DNA from 3 places in the Solidesulfovibrio fructosivorans JJ] genome. Region 3 is predicted to be linked to each of the others. Evidence: riboswitches for the same ligand, from Rfam matches in the RefSeq annotation. Region 3 holds a riboswitch; each other region holds the start of a gene.

Region 1 (5,051 bases), on a different contig from region 3:
CCCCTCCTGGCCGCCGGAGGCTCCTCTCCACAACCACCCCAACCAAGGAGCGCACCATCCATGCCAGTCATCATGGGGACGGCCGGGCACATCGACCACGGCAAGACGACGCTGATCAAGGCGCTCACTGGCATCGACTGCGACCGGCTGGCCGAGGAGAAAAAGCGCGGCATCACCATCGAGTTGGGCTTCGCCTTCATGGACCTGCCGGACGGGGCGCGGCTCGGCATCATCGACGTGCCGGGGCATGAGCGCTTCGTCAAAAACATGGTGGCCGGCGCGGCGGGCATCGATTTCGTGACGCTCGTCATCGCCGCCGACGAAGGCGTCATGCCCCAGACCCGCGAGCATCTGGACATCTGCACCCTGCTCGGCGTTTCGGCCGGGGTGGTGGCCCTGACCAAAGCGGACATGGTGGACGCGGACTGGCTGGAGATGGTCACGGACGACGTGCGCGCGGCGCTTGCCGGCTCGTTCCTGGCCGACGCCCCCATTTTTCCCGTCTCGTCCCACACCGGGGCCGGCCTGCCCGAGTTGCGCGGGGCCCTGGCCGAGCTGGCCGCCAATTTCGCGCCGAAGCGGCGTTCCGATCTGGCCCGGCTCCCCATCGACCGCGTTTTCACCCTCAAGGGCCACGGCACCGTGGTCACGGGCACGCTCATTGCCGGCACGTTCGCGGTCGGCGACGAGGTGCGGCTTTTCCCCTCGGACAAGCGCAGCAAAATCCGCAGCCTGCAATCCCACGGCGAACCCGTGGAAGTCTCGCCGGCCGGACGGCGCACGGCCGTCAACCTGGCCGGGCTCGAGGTGGAGGACGTGGAGCGCGGCGAGGTGCTGGCCCGGCCGGGCACGCTTTTCCCTGAGAACGCCTGGGAGGTGGAGCTTTCCTGCCTGGCCTCGGCCCCGCGCGGCATCAAGCACCGCACCGAAGTGCATTTCCACCACGGCACGCGGGAAGTCCTGGCCCGGGTGCATCTGCTCGACCGCGACAAGCTGGAGCCCGGCGAGACGGCCGTGTGCCAGATCCGCTTTCCCGAGCCCCTGGCCGGGGTCTACGGCGACCGGGTGGTCATCCGCTCGGGCGCGCCGCTTCGCACCATGGCCGGCGGACGCATCCTTTCGCCCCTTGCCCGCAAGGTCAAACGCTTCGACGCCGACGCGGCCGCCACCTTTGCCGCCCTGGCCACGGCCGAGGGACCGGAACTCGTCGCCCTGCGACTGGCCCGGGCCGGCACCGAGGGACTGGGCTTCGCCCGGCTGATGACGCTCACCAACCTCGAATCCAAGGCCCTGGACAAGGCGCTTTCCGGGCTGTGCGACAAGGGCGCGGCAGCGCTTGTCGACCGCGAAGGCAAGGAAGGACGCCATTTCGTCCACGGCGACGTCGTCGCCGCCCTGACGCGATCGCTTGCCGATTTCGTGGCCGCCTACCACAAGCGCGAACCGCTGAAACTCGGCATTTCGCGCAGTGAGCTGGCCTCCACCTGGGGCAAGGCGCTTGCTCCCAAGCTTTTCCATTTCGTGGTCGAGCGGCAGCTTCGTGCCGGCAAGCTCGCCACCGAGCAGGACGTGCTGCGCCTGCCCGACCACAAGGTCTCGCTCGCCTCGGACCAGGCCAAGCTGCGCGAAACGCTCCTGGCCGCCTACCGCGCCGGCGGCCTCACTCCGCCCAACGTCAAGGATATCCTGGAGCCCCTGGACCTCACCTTCAAAGAGGCCCAGCCCGTCTACAAGGTGCTCTTAGACGAAGGGCTCCTCGTCAAGGCCCAGGAGAACATGTATTTCTGCGCCGAGGCCATAACGGGGCTCATTGAGAAGGTGCGCGCCTACTACGCCGCCGGGGCCACGGACATGGGGCCGGCGGAATTTCGGCAACTGACGGGCCTGTCCCGCAAGTTCCTCATCGCCCTGCTCGAATACCTGGACAAGGAAAAGGTGACCGTGCGCGTCGGCGACAAGCGCCAGTTGCGCGGGAAATAAGGAAAAGGGAAAGAGGAGGGGGAGTGCCTCCGGCGGCTAGGGGGAAACTTTTTGAAAAAAGTTTCTCCCTGGACCCCCTTCAAAAACTTTCAAAGGGGATATGGGGGGTACCGGAGGCATCGCGGAAGAGGGGAAACGCTCTTGCCGCGCGGAGAAGGGAAATAACTCCGGAAAAGGCGCGGATGGCCAGGGTATCGCTGGGAAGGTTTTTGGGAAAAACGGCAAAACGGCGGGAAGCCGCAGCCGCCCGCCGTGAAAAATCTGGCTGACCAGAAGCCGGTGCTACCAGTCCTGGTCCTCGGGCTTGGCTTCCTGCTGCGCCTTGATGACCCGAAGGGCGATGAACACGGAAATAAAGCCGAACAGCACGATGAGACCGGAGAAATCGAATGTCACGGTGAACCTCCCCCGACGGATGTATTTCGTGAAAAAAATCTTTAACCCCAAAGAGAAGTGATGTCCAGATACCCATGCCGGCCGCGTCCGTTCCCGGCCCTTCTGGCCCTGCTCACGGCAATGGCCCTGTGCGCCGCCACGGCAATGGCCGGCGTCATCACCGTCAAGGACAACACCTACAGCCTCGACGGCGGCAGGCCCGTCACCGGGGCCTGGGAAGTGGCCGAAAAAATCGCCGTCGGCAAGGACGTGGCCATCGTGGTCATGGAGGACAAGGCCAACCCGACCACCATCCAGATCCTGCTCCAGCTCCTGGAGAGCCTCCACGTGCCCACGCTGCTCACCAAGCGGGCCGACTTCAAGCCGCTGGTCGACCGGGGCGTGCTCAAGCCGACCCGCACCCCGACGTATCCTTGACAGCCGCACCCGCCCCCGGTACTGCGCGGAAACGATCGGGTGCCCACATGGGCTCAATAGGGAATCCCGTTTAATTCGGGAGCGGTCCCGCCGCCGTATGTCCCCACAGTCGGCTTCCTCGCGCGCCACTGGGAAGAACTTCCCGGGAAGGCCGGAGCCGATGGGACGAGCCGGAAGACCTGCCCGGTCGATCACAGGCCAACCCGTCGGCAACGAGGGCTTTTGCCGGCCGGGCGTAAGGACCGGGACGTCGACCCGTAGCGCGGGGACTTCCCGCCGTCCTTTTTTATCAAGAGCCCTCCATGCCCGTGGAGGTTTTCCCCATGCTCCGTTTTTCGCGAGCGCTTTTCGCATTGTGGCTGTGCCTGGCCATGGCCGCTCCGGCCCTGGCCGGCCATGAGGCCAAGAAGCAACCCCAAAAGGCCATTGTCGTGGCCGCCTTCGGCACTTCCGTGCCCGAGGCCGCGCCGGCCATCCAGAAAATGGTCGAGCGCGTCAAGGCCGCCTATCCCGGCGTGCCGGTGTCCCTTTGCTACACCGCCTCCATGATCCGCCACAAGCTGGCCAAGCAAGGCAAGGCCGTGCCGCCCTCCCCGGCCGAAGCCCTGGCCGTGCTGCCCGACAAGGGCGTCACCGACGTGGCCCTTTTCTCCCTGCAAACCATTCCCGGCCACGAATACGACGATCTCGTGCGTCTGGCCGAGGCCTTCTCCGGCCTGCCCAAGGGGCTGACCCACGTGTCCGTCAGCGCCCCGCTGCTTTACGCCAAGGAGGATTTCCCGCGCGTGGCCAAGGCGCTCCTCGCTTCGGCCCCCAAGGACCGCAAGCCCGGCGAGGCGCTCGTCTTCGTCGGCCACGGCACCGACCACCCGGCCAACATGGCCTACCCGGCCCTGCAATACACCCTGTGGCAGCTCGACCCCAATGCCTTCGTGACCACGGTCGAAGGCACGCCGAGCTTCGAGGACCTTATCGCGGAGCTCAAAAAGCGCGGCATCAAAAAGGCCTGGCTCATGCCCATGTTCGCCGTGGCCGGGGACCATGCCCACAACGACATGGCCGGCAAGGAAAAGGACTCCCTGGCCTCGCAGCTCGCCGCCGCCGGCATCGCCGCGACGCCCCAGATGCAGGGCAACGGCGATCGTGACGCCGTGGCCGCCATCTGGATGGACCACCTGAAAAAGACCGTGGACGCCCTGCCCGGAAAATAATGCCCCGAAACCGCTTACAAGGCGCGGGACCGCGTGCCCTGCTCCCGGCTCTGGCCGGGCTGGCCGCCCTGGCGACGGCCTGCCTGGCCGGGGCCTATCCGGCCGGTCCGGGCCAGGTGGCCGCTGTCCTCGGCCGGGCCATGGGACTGCCCGTGACCGCGCCGGCCGATCCGGCGCTCACGGCCGTGGTGCTCGACCTGCGCTTATGGCGGGGCGTGCTGGCCTACGGCGTGGGCGCGGCCCTGGCCGTGGCCGGTGGGGTGTTCCAGGGAGTGCTGCGAAATCCCCTGGCCGATCCCTTCACCCTTGGCGTCTCTGGCGGCGCGGCCTTCGGCGCGGCCCTGTCCCTGACGCTCGGGCTTGCCGCCGCCTCGGGAAGCGTCATCGCCACCCCGCTTTGCGCCCTGGCCGGAGGAGGCGCGGCCCTGGCCTTCGTGCTGGCCCTGGCCCGGGCCTGCGGCGGGTTGCGCCGGGAGACGGTGGTTTTGGCCGGCATCATCGCCGCCACCTTTCTTTCGGCCCTGCTCTCGCTCACCAAGGCGCTCAACGAGGAATCCGTGGCCGGCATCGTCTTTTGGATCATGGGCGGCTTCCAGGGACGGGGCAAAGCCGAGCTGGCGCTTTTCCTGCCCTGTTTTCTGGCTGGCGCGCTCCTCATTCGCCTCTATATCCGCGAGTGCGACATCCTGCTTCTGGGCGAAACCCAGGCGCGGCAATTGGGCGTCGCCGCCGGGCGGGCGCGGCTGGCACTGCTCACCGGAGCGAGTCTTCTCACTGCCGGGGCCGTGGCCGTTTCCGGGGTCATCGGCTTTGTCGGGCTCATCGCCCCCCATGCCTGCCGGCGGCTCTTTTCCGCCGAGCACGGCACGCTGCTGCCGCAAAGCGCGCTGTGCGGCGGGGCGCTGCTGGTTTTCGCCGACGTGCTGGCCCGCACCATCCTGCCCGGCGGCGCGGAGCTGCCCGTGGGCGTGGTGACGGCGCTGCTCGGCGGCCCGTTTTTCTGTTTCCTGCTCGTCACGGGCCGCGAAGGCGGCCGGGCGTGATCCG
Region 2 (5,051 bases), on a different contig from region 3:
AGTAGCCCATGACCCGGGTCCATATCTCGCAGGCGCGGGTTTCGCCGGTCGCGGCGCAGCGCGGGCAGGTCTCGTGCTCGCCGACGAGGTAGCCGTGGACGTCGCAGATGGAGAAGGTGGGGGTCACGGTGATGTAGGGCAGGGCGAAGCGGGAGAGCGCCCGGCGCACCAGGTTTTTGCAGGCCTCGGCGCTGGAGATGCGTTCGCCCATGTAGAGGTGGAGCACCGTGCCGCCGGTGTATTTGCGCTGGAGTTCCTCCTGGCGCGAGAGCGCCTCGAAGGGGTCGCCGGTGAAGCCGACCGGCAGCTGGGACGAGTTGGTGTAGTAGGGCTTTTCCGTCGTGCCGGCCTGGATGATGCCGGGGAAGCGTTTGCGGTCCTCCTTGGCGAACCGGTAGGTGGTGCCTTCGGCCGGGGTGGCTTCCAGGTTGTAGAGATGGCCGGTCTGCTCCTGGAACTCGGTCATGCGCGCGCGCACGTGGTCGAGCAGGCGCACGGCCAGGGCGTGGCCGGCCGGGGTGGTGATGTTTTCGGCATCGGACGTGAAGTTGCGGATCATTTCATTGATGCCGTTGACGCCGATGGTGGAGAAGTGGTTGCGCAGCGACCCCAGGTAGCGCTTGGTGTAGGGGAAAAGCCCGGCGTCCATGCGCCGCGAGATTTCCTTGCGCTTGATCTCGAGGCTGGCCCGGGCGATGTCGAGCAGGGCGTCGAGGCGCGCGAGAAGTCCCGCTTCGTCGCCGCGATGGCGGTAGCCGAGCCGGGCGCAGTTGATGGTGACCACGCCCACGGAGCCGGTTTGCTCGGCGCTGCCGAAAAGGCCGTTGCCGCGTTTGAGAAGCTCGCGCAGGTCGAGCTGGAGCCGGCAGCACATGGAGCGCACCATGTTGGGCTCGAGGTCGGAATTCACGAAATTCTGGAAGTAGGGCAGGCCGTACTTGGCCGTCATCTCGAAGAGAATGTCGACGTTGGGCGACTCCCAGGGAAAATCCTTGGTGATGTTGTAGGTGGGGATGGGGAAGGTGAAGACCCGTCCCTTGGCGTCGCCGGCGGTCATGACGTCGATGTAGGCCCTGTTGATCATATCCATTTCGGCTTGGAGCTCGCCGTAGGTGAAGTCCAGCTCCTCGCCGCCGATGCGCGGATGCTGGCCGGCCAGGTCGTCCGGGCAGGTCCAGTCGAAGGTCAGGTTGGTGAAGGGGGTCTGGGTGCCCCAGCGCGACGGCACGTTCAGGTTGTAGATGAGCTCCTGGATGGACTGGCGCACCTCGGCGTAGTCGAGCTTGTCCTTGCGCACGAACGGGGCCATGTAGGTGTCGAAGGAGGAAAAGGCCTGGGCTCCGGCCCATTCGTTTTGCAGCGTGCCGAGAAAATTGACGATCTGTCCGACGGCGCTGGAAAGGTGGCGCGGCGGGTCGGCCTCCACCTTGTCCGGCACGCCGTTTAAGCCTTCCTCCAGCAGCGTGCGCAGCGACCAGCCGGCGCAGTAGCCGGCCAGCATGTCCAGGTCGTGGATGTGGAGGTCGCCTTCGCGGTGGGCGGCGCCCACTTCCGGCGGATAGACGTGGCTGAGCCAATAATTGGCCACCACCTTGCCCGAGACGTTCAAAATCAGCCCGCCGAGCGAATAGCCCTGGTTGGCGTTGGCGGCCACGCGCCAGTCATGGCGGTCGAGGTACTCGTTGATGGAGGCGGCCACGTCCACCACGGTCTTTTTGTCGTGGCGGAGCTTGGCCCGTTGTTCGCGGTAGACCGAATAGGCGCGCATGGTGCGGAAGTGGTTGGCGGAGATCAGCGCCTGTTCCACCACGTCCTGAATGCGCTCGATATCCGGAATCTGGCCGGCGAAGCGGTGGGAGAGCACCTTGACGGCCTGGGCCGTGAGCAACCGGGCTTCGGATTCGTCGAAGTCGCCGGTGGCCGCGCCGGCCCGGCGGATGGCGGAAAAGATTTTATCCGCGTCGAAGGGCACGACCTTGCCGTCGCGCTTTTTGATGCGCGCGGGCACGGCCACGGCGACGCGCGCCGATGCGGGCTGCTCGGCGGATTGCTCCAAGGTGTCGAAAGCAAGATCGGAACTGGTCATCGGTTCCAGCATGGCATTCCCTGCGACATCGCGTTCCCCCTATGCGACATCGAGACGGAACCGAGGAGAGACGCGCGGCCGCAAGCGCCACCCCATGCGCTGCGAGGCCGGTCCCCTCCCTCGAGGCTCCCTGGCGGTTCGTCCGCGAACAGGCTTCGCGGGCGGGCGCTGGCAGGTCTTCGGACTTGCGAACATGGCGGCCGGCAGGCCGGGTGCCTACTGTCCGCCGCTTCCCAGGCCGGGGGGCCCAGTGCTTCGTGGCGGAGGTCGTTTTCGCTTACCGCTGCGGGGCAGTCCCGGACTTGCACCGGGTTCTCTTTTGCAGCCCGTCCCGGGGGGACGGGCACCAGCGCTGCCATGGTATAGGGGGGGGCGGCCGGGAGAGTCAACCGGCCCCGAGGGACGCGAACGTCCGCTATCGGGCCCCGGCCGTGCCCTCCCGGCGCTTCAGGGCGATTTGAAAAAAAAATCCGTCGTCGGCGCGGCGTCACTCAGTGATCGTGGGTGTGGGGCTCGTGCTCGTGGTCCGGGTGGACATGGTCGTGAGGGCCGTGCTCGCCGGTATGCTGGTGTTCGTGCACGCCTTCCCCCGCGCCGTGCTCGTGGGGATGCTTGTGCTCGTGGGCATGCTCATGGCTGTGGACATGGACATGCTTGTGGGTGTGCTTGCCGATGCCGGGATGCTCGTGTTCGTGCTCGTGTTCGTGACTATGCTCATGGGTATGGTCATGGTGGTGTTCGTGGTCGCCTTGCATGATGGCTGCCTCCTTTTGTTATTTCATGAACCATTTCGCCGTCCCCGCCTAGACGGCATGTTTTTTTCCTCCCTCGCACAAGGCGCGCCCGTTCTCCGGGCCATGCGTTTCTCCCGGATATGAAACGAGGATGCGTACGCTTTTCAACTATCCATATTCGCCGGGGAAGCAACGGATGGGCCGTAATTTCCCGATTGCGGCGACGCGGTGCGCGAGTGGCGCGGCATGGGCCGCCTGTCGCAAGGAGGGGACGGCAACGAGGCGCTGTCAGGATGCGGGGACATCCCCCCGGGCCCGCCGGATGAGTTCGAGGGCCACGGCGTGGCGGTTGAAGGGCGGGATGAGGTAGATGCCGGCGAAATGCGGCAGGGCGTAGGCCATCAGCTCCCAGGCGATTTCCAACCCTTCCCGGGCCTCGCCGTCCCCGGCGGCGCGCAGGCGGTCGCGCACGTCCTCGGGAATGGAAATGCCCGGAAATTCGTTGTGCAGGAATTCCGCGTTGCGCAGGCTGGCCAGGGGCATGATGCCGAGAAAGATGGGGCAGGGGAAATCGCGCGTCTCTTCCAGGATCGCATCGACCTTCTCGCGCGAATACACGGGCTGGGTCAGGAAATAGGCGGCTCCGAGCTCCGCCTTGCGCCGCATGCGGCGCACCTGCATGGCCATGTTGCGGGTATTGGGATTGAACGCCGCGCCGATGCGGAAATTGGTCCGCAGCCGCATGTCCCGGCCCTGGGGATCCTGGCCCTTGTTGAAGCAGTCGAGCATGCCGATCAGTTCGTAGGAACGCACGTCGTAGACGCCGGACAAGCGTTCCTCGCCGCCGGAAGACGGCGGGTCGCCGGTGATCGCCAGCACGTTTTCCAACCCGAGGCAGGCCAGCCCCATGATGGTCGACTGCATGCCGATGAGGTTGCGGTCCCGACCCGTCAGATGGACGATGACCTCGACGTCGGTGCGGGCGCGGATCAGGTTGGCCAGGGCGATGTTGGACAGGCGGGGCGAGGCCAGGGGATTTTCCGCGATGGTGATGGCGTCCGCGCCGCCCGAGGCCAGGCTGGCCGCGCCTTCGAGGGTCCCCGACACGTCCAGGTGCTTGGGCGGGTCGAGTTCCACCAGGAACAGGGGACCCTTGCCCACGCGGTCGAGGAAGCACGGCCGGGGCTTGCCGGGCTGCCGGCCTGTCGCCGCCGTGTCCGGTCCCGGCGCGACGGCGGCCTGCCTGGGGGCTGTCCCGGCGCGGTGGGCCAGGGCCTGTCCCAGGGCGCGGATATGCTCCGGGCCCGTGCCGCAACAGCCGCCCAAAAGCCGCGCCCCGTGGTCCGCGCATTGGACGAGCACGCTCGCGAAATATTCCGGGGAGGAGGGGTACACCAGCCGGTCGCCCCGCCGTTCCGGGAAGCCGGCGTTGGGAAACACGGACAGCGGTCCTTCGAGGGGGCCGGCCGCCCGCAGGATGTCCAGCGCCCCTTGGGGGCCGCTGCCGCAGTTGAGCCCGACGATGTCCGCGCCTTCCCGGCGCAGAAGCCGCAGGCACTCGGCCATGGTGTGTCCGCTCAAGGACAGGCCCGTGCCGCCGAAGACGAATTGCGCCGCCACGGGCAGGGAGGTCGCGGACTTGGCCGCGTGCAGGGCGAGGCGCAGCAGCTCGAAATCGAAAAACGTCTCCAGCAACAGCAGGTCCGCGCCGCCTTCCGCCAGGGCCCTGGCCTGCTCGGCATAGAGGGCGGCGATTTCCGCCGGGTCCGGGGCCTCTTCCCGCATGCGCCCGAGGGGCCCCATGGCCCCGGCCACCCAGGCGTCATCCCCGGCGCAGGCCCGGGCCAGGGCCGCGCCCTGGCGGTTGATCTCCAGCACCTTGTCCGCCAGCTCGAACCGTTCCAGCTTCTTGCGGTTGGCCCCGAAGGTGTTGGTCTCGATGACCTCGGCTCCGGCGGCCAGATAGTCCAGGTGGATGGACCGGACCATCTCGGGGGCATCCAGATTGAGGGCGTCGAGGCAGGCCGTCGGGGCGGCGCCCCTGGCCAGCAGTTGCGTGCCCATGGCCCCGTCCGCAAGAACCGGCCGCTTGGCCAACGTCGTGAGAAGGTCGTGTCGCATGGCAGTGATTTCCTGGGATTATGCGTGGAAAAGCGCTGGGGAAAAACGCGGGCGTCCCGCCTGCCGCCTCAACCCTCGCGGCCGTCCCAGCGGTGGAAAAGGGTGTGGGC
Region 3 (5,051 bases):
CCTGGAAACGCTGCGCCAGACAGCCCCCGGCCTCTCCATCACCGTGCGGTGATTGGGGAGGGGAGGGGAAGAGTCGGGGGAGGGAACCCTTTTTTGAAAAAAAGGGTTCCCTCCCCCGGACCCCCACCCTCCCCAAAAACTTTCAAAGGGGGGCAAGGGGACGTATCCCCCTCACCCCGTTAAAAGTTTTTGAAGGGGGTCCAGGGGGAAACTTTTTTCAAAAAGTTTCCCCCTGGCCGCCGGAGGCTCTTTACCTCTTCAACAACACCGCGCGGACGCGGCGGGCTGCTTCCACCATATTGGCCAGGGCGGCCGAGACTTCCGGCCAGGCCCGGGTCTTGAGCCCGCAATCAGGGTTGGCCCACAGCCGTTCGGGCGGGATGACCTCGGCCGCGCGTTTGAGCAGCGCTTCCATCTCCTCGACCGACGGCACACGCGGGCTGTGGATGTCGTAGAGCCCGGGACCGATCTCGTTGGGATATTGGAAGTCCGCGAAGGCGGTCAGAAGCTCCATGCGGCTGCGGCTGGCCTCGATGCTGATGACGTCGGCGTCCATGGCGGCGATGGACGGCACGATGTCGTTGAATTCCGCGTAGCACATGTGGGTGTGGATCTGCGTTTCCGGTTTGGCCACGGCGGCGGTCAGCCGGAAATCGTCCACGGCCAGGGCCAGGGCCATCTCCCAGTCCTTGCGCCGCAGCGGCAGCCCCTCGCGCAGGGCCGGCTCGTCGATCTGGATCACGCGCAACCCGGCCCGCTCCAGATCCGCCACCTCGTCGCGCATGGCCAGGGCGATCTGCCGGCGCGTGGTCTCGCGGGGCTGGTCGTCGCGCACGAAGCTCCAGCACAGGATGGTCGCCGGGCCGGTGAGCATGCCCTTCATGGGCTTCTTGGTGAGGGACGCGGCATAGGTCGACCAGTCCACGGTCATGGGGCCGGGGCGCGACACGTCGCCGTAGATGACCGGCGGCTTGACGCAACGCGCGCCGTAGCTTTGCACCCAGCCGTTTTTCGTGAAGCAGAAGCCGGCGAGCCGCTCGCCGAAATACTCCACCATGTCGTTTCGTTCGGGTTCGCCGTGCACCAGCACGTCGAGGCCGAGCGCCTCCTGCCGGGCCACCACGTCGGCGATGGTCTCCTTGAGGAATGTTTCGTAGGCGGCGGCGTCCATCTCGCCGGTTTTGGCGCGCCGCCGGGCCTGCCGGATCTCCGGCGTCTGGGGGAAGGAGCCGATGGTGGTGGTGGGGACGGGCGGCAGGGAAAGGGCGGCCGCCTGCAATCCGGCGCGTTCCTTGTACGGAGCCGGCCGGTGGAACATGTCCACGGTGATGGCCTCCACCCGATGGCGCACGGCCGCGTCGGTCGCGACCCCGCTTTCCCGCCGGCTTTCCCAGGCGGCCCGGTTGGCGGCCAGGGCGGCGGCCACCTCCGAACGCTCAGGCCCGCCGGGCGCGGCGGCATCGGCCAGCAGGCGCACCTCGCGGCATTTCTGCACGGCAAAGGCCATCCAACTGCGAATGGTCGGGTCGAGGGCGCTTTCCGCCTCGAGGTCCACCGGGCAATGCAGCAGCGAACACGACGGCGCGAGCATGAGGCGCTTCGCCCCGACGTGGTCCGCCGCGAGCTCGATGCGCGCCAGGGCGGCGGCCGCGTCCACGCGCCAGATGTTGCGCCCGTCCACGAGCCCCAGCGACAAGGCGGTCTCCGGGGACAGCGCCTTGGCGACCAAGGCGATCTGGGTCGGGTCGCGCACGCAGTCGATATGGAGCGCGCCGAGGGGCAGCCCTTCCACCCAGGACAGGTTGTGGGCGATGCCGCCGAAGTAGGTGGCGAGCATCACCTTCGCCGGACCGGCGGCCCTGGCCAGATCGCCGTACGCCTCCTTAAACGGCCCGGCCAGGGCTTCGGGCGGGTCCTGGGCCAGGATGGGCTCGTCGAGTTCGATCCAGGGGCACAGCGCGCCCAGGCGGCCGAGGATGTCCCGGTAGGCCTCAAGCAGGTCCGGGAGCAGCGAAAAGCGGTCGAAGCCGGGAGAAACGCTCTTGCCGAGCATGAGAAAGGTGAAAGGCCCGGGCAGCACGGCCTTGGCCGCGAACCCGGCCTGGGCGGCCTGGCGCGCCTCGTCGAAGATTTTCGACCCGACCACGGCAAGACGCTGCCCCGGCGTGAACTCCGGCACGATGTAGTGGTAGTTGGTGTCGAACCACTTGGTCATCTCCATGGCCGCCACGTCGCGCGTTCCGTCCTGGACGCCCCGGGCCATGGCGAAAAAGGTGTCGAGGGACGCCTCCCCGCCGGCATGGCCGAAGCGCTCCGGCACCGCACCCAGCAGGCAGGCCATGTCGAGCATGTGGTCGTAGAGGGAAAAATCGCCGACCGGCACGAGGTCGATGCCGGCCTCGCGCGCAAGCGTCCAATGCGAAAGCCGCAAGGCGGCGGTCCGTTCCCCGAGGGCGGCGGCGTCGATCCCGCCGGCCCAGTACGCTTCAAGGGCGGCCTTGAGTTCCCGACCCCGCCCCATGCGCGGAAATCCCAGCAAATGCGTCACCATGCAACGTGCTCCTTGTTGGCCCGGGTGGTCCACGGGCGGTTGGCGTCGGCCGGCATGACCAAAAAACGGCACGCAACAAAAAAACCCGTCCCCAACATGCGGGGAACGGGCCACGGGTGACGATCCGGGAACGCGAACGCGTCCGGCGCAACGGTCACTCCGGCCCATGTCGCGAGGCCTGGATACCGACCGATTCGAGGCGTCTTCTGGCTTACGGGGCGGTCCCCAAAGGGACCATCAGCATCCGGAGGCTTCCTTCCCAGGCCGGCTTTCGCCCGACCCAGTGGAGAACCGCCGCCAAACCCCGATCACAGCAGCGCGTCTGCGACGGATTCGCACCGTCTTCCGTTTCTCGAAAGGTCCTTTACCACAAATCGGCCCGTCAATGGCCCAATTCCAGTCCCCTGTCAATGAGGAGGAGGGGAAGAAACGGAGATGCGAGAGGGGGACCCTTTTTGAAAAAAGTGTCCCCCTCTCGCGCTCTCCCCTCCCAAAAACTTTCAAAAAGGAGAACAGGTTCACGCAAGACGGGGCGGTATTTCTTGTATCAACGCGGTTGCGATCGCGACAGGGCGTCCCGCAGAAAGCGCCGCAGCACATTTTCCGCCTGGTTGTAGGAAACCTTGATCTCCGGGTGGAACTGCGTTCCGTACAGACGTCCGTCCCGGCCGCGCACGGCCTGGATGTACGTGGACTCGGCCACCACTTCGAACCCCGGCGGCAGGTCGTACACGGCCCAGCCGTGCACTTCCGGCGCGGTGAAGGGCTGGGGCAGGCCCTTGAACAGTGGATCGTCGACGAGGGTGCGGATCTCCGCGTACCGGTCCGGCTTTTCCATGGCGGAAATGTCGGAATGCCCCATGGAGCGCACACGGGTGTAGCCCGAGGCGAAGGAAAGCATCTGGTGCCCGGCGCAAATGCCGAGGATGGGAACCGGCGCGGCGCGAATGATCTCGAATTCGCCGTTGTATTCGAACATGGGCAGGTCGTTGTAGTCGGCGTTGTTGCCGCTGAGCAAAATGGCCACCGGCTTTTTCGCAAGCGCCTCGTACAGGGCCATGCTCGCTTCGTAATACGGCACGGTCACGGTCGCCAGTTCCGGGACCATCTCATGGACGCGCGCGGCCAGCTCCGTAAACGTCGCGCCGTTGTGCTGGTTGCCGATGACGAGGACATACGGCCCGGACGGCGGGCTCGGCACGGGAGGATGCCCCGGAGAATACAGCAGCAGCTCGTTTATGCCCGGGGCATAGCCGGTCCAGTCGCTGATCTCCAGCCGCCAGAAACGGGCCGAAACCCCGTCGACATCGAGAATGAAGCGGTAGGTATCGCCGTCGGTGACCTTGACGACCTCCTTCCAGGCAACGCCGTCGGGGCTCGCCAGCCAGCGGAAGGCCACCGGCCAGCCGTCCCGGCTGCCGGAATCGGCCAGCATCCAGATGCGGCTTATGGTCCGCCTCCGCCCCAGATCCAGCTCCACCCAGGCCCTGTCCGGACCCGGAGGCGCGGCCCGCCACTGGGTGGAAAGGCCCTGGTCGGTATAGTCGATGAGATTTTTCGGGTCCGAGCCGCTCGAAACCTTCACGCTCACGGGCACGGCCCGGGTCAGGTCCATGAAGGCCTTGTCGCTCGCCGTATCCACCGAAAACCGGCTGACCGCCCAGGGCCCGTGCGCGCCCTTCTCGTCCGTGGCCCGCACGCGCCAGTACCAGCGGGTCCCATCCGCCAGGGGCTTTTGCTCGGAAATGGCCAGGGCGCTGACGCCTTCGGGGTTTTCCGGCAGCGTGTAGTCGAGGCGGCCGACCGCGAACGCCTTGTCGCGGGCGAGCTGGATTTCGTAGACGCGTTTCCCCTGGCCGCCCGTGGCGTTTTTAAAGGACAAAACAGGCGCCACGCGGGTGACGACGACATCGAAATTGGGGTTCGTGGTGAGCCGCGGCGCGCTGATCGGACACTGTGCCAGGGCCACGGCGCAGGACAGGCCGACGATCCATACGGTGAGGACGAGCGGAGGCAACATCCGGCTTTTCATGCGGGCACTCCTTGGGCCGGCAAAGCATCCGGCCGTGGCGGCGCATCGCAAGACGACCGAGCGCGCCACGCGTTAAAAGGTATAGATGATGCCAAGCGCCGCCTGCCAGGCGTCGCCGGCCTGATGCACCATACGATGTCCCCAGATGCTCGAGTGGAACCCTTCGGGATGGGCCCAGCCGGTTTCGCCGATCAGGTTCAGGGCGTCGGTCAGGGCGTACACGTGCTCCCAGGCGATGGAATAGAGCCGCTCCCCCTCGGCGAGATCCCGCCCCATGGTCACGTAACTGCCGGGGCCGCCCGTCAGGGCCACGGCCTTGCGCAGGCCCGCCGGCGAACTGGTGCCCGTGGCGTAGGAAAAGGCGACCAGGGAGGTCAGGCGGGGCAAAACGCTGATGCGGGCGAAGTTGAGGACCAGACCCATGCTGCCCTGGGGCGTGGTGTTCATGGCGGCCTGGGTCAGGTACTG

Evidence for each region. Region 3 has a riboswitch for cobalamin ahead of metE (5-methyltetrahydropteroyltriglutamate--homocysteine S-methyltransferase). Riboswitches for the same ligand answer to the same signal wherever they lie in the genome.
Region 1: it holds a riboswitch for cobalamin, as region 3 does, so the genes downstream of both, DESFRDRAFT_RS12425 (sirohydrochlorin cobaltochelatase) here and metE (5-methyltetrahydropteroyltriglutamate--homocysteine S-methyltransferase) in region 3, are expected to answer to the same signal.
Region 2: it holds a riboswitch for cobalamin, as region 3 does, so the genes downstream of both, DESFRDRAFT_RS20410 (ribonucleoside triphosphate reductase) here and metE (5-methyltetrahydropteroyltriglutamate--homocysteine S-methyltransferase) in region 3, are expected to answer to the same signal.

What each region holds. Positions count from the first base shown of each region.
Region 1 is NZ_AECZ01000016.1:82,505-87,555, forward strand. Features, by position in the region: gene selB (selenocysteine-specific translation elongation factor) at 61-1,980, shown strand; gene DESFRDRAFT_RS12420 (hypothetical protein) at 2,437-2,793, shown strand; cobalamin riboswitch at 2,814-2,994, shown strand; gene DESFRDRAFT_RS12425 (sirohydrochlorin cobaltochelatase) at 3,117-4,004, shown strand; gene DESFRDRAFT_RS12430 (FecCD family ABC transporter permease) at 4,004-5,047, shown strand; gene DESFRDRAFT_RS12435 (ABC transporter ATP-binding protein) at 5,044-5,051, shown strand, end outside.
Region 2 is NZ_AECZ01000066.1:686-5,736, reverse strand. Features, by position in the region: gene DESFRDRAFT_RS20410 (ribonucleoside triphosphate reductase) at 1-2,098, opposite strand, end outside; cobalamin riboswitch at 2,240-2,452, opposite strand; gene DESFRDRAFT_RS21665 (hypothetical protein) at 2,578-2,841, opposite strand; gene DESFRDRAFT_RS20400 (bifunctional homocysteine S-methyltransferase/methylenetetrahydrofolate reductase) at 3,109-4,941, opposite strand; gene DESFRDRAFT_RS20395 (UbiX family flavin prenyltransferase) at 5,010-5,051, opposite strand, start outside.
Region 3 is NZ_AECZ01000012.1:118,808-123,858, reverse strand. Features, by position in the region: gene DESFRDRAFT_RS10585 (anaerobic ribonucleoside-triphosphate reductase activating protein) at 1-52, shown strand, start outside; gene metE (5-methyltetrahydropteroyltriglutamate--homocysteine S-methyltransferase) at 251-2,551, opposite strand; cobalamin riboswitch at 2,733-2,938, opposite strand; gene DESFRDRAFT_RS10575 (glutamine amidotransferase-related protein) at 3,099-4,583, opposite strand; gene DESFRDRAFT_RS10570 (outer membrane homotrimeric porin) at 4,656-5,051, opposite strand, start outside.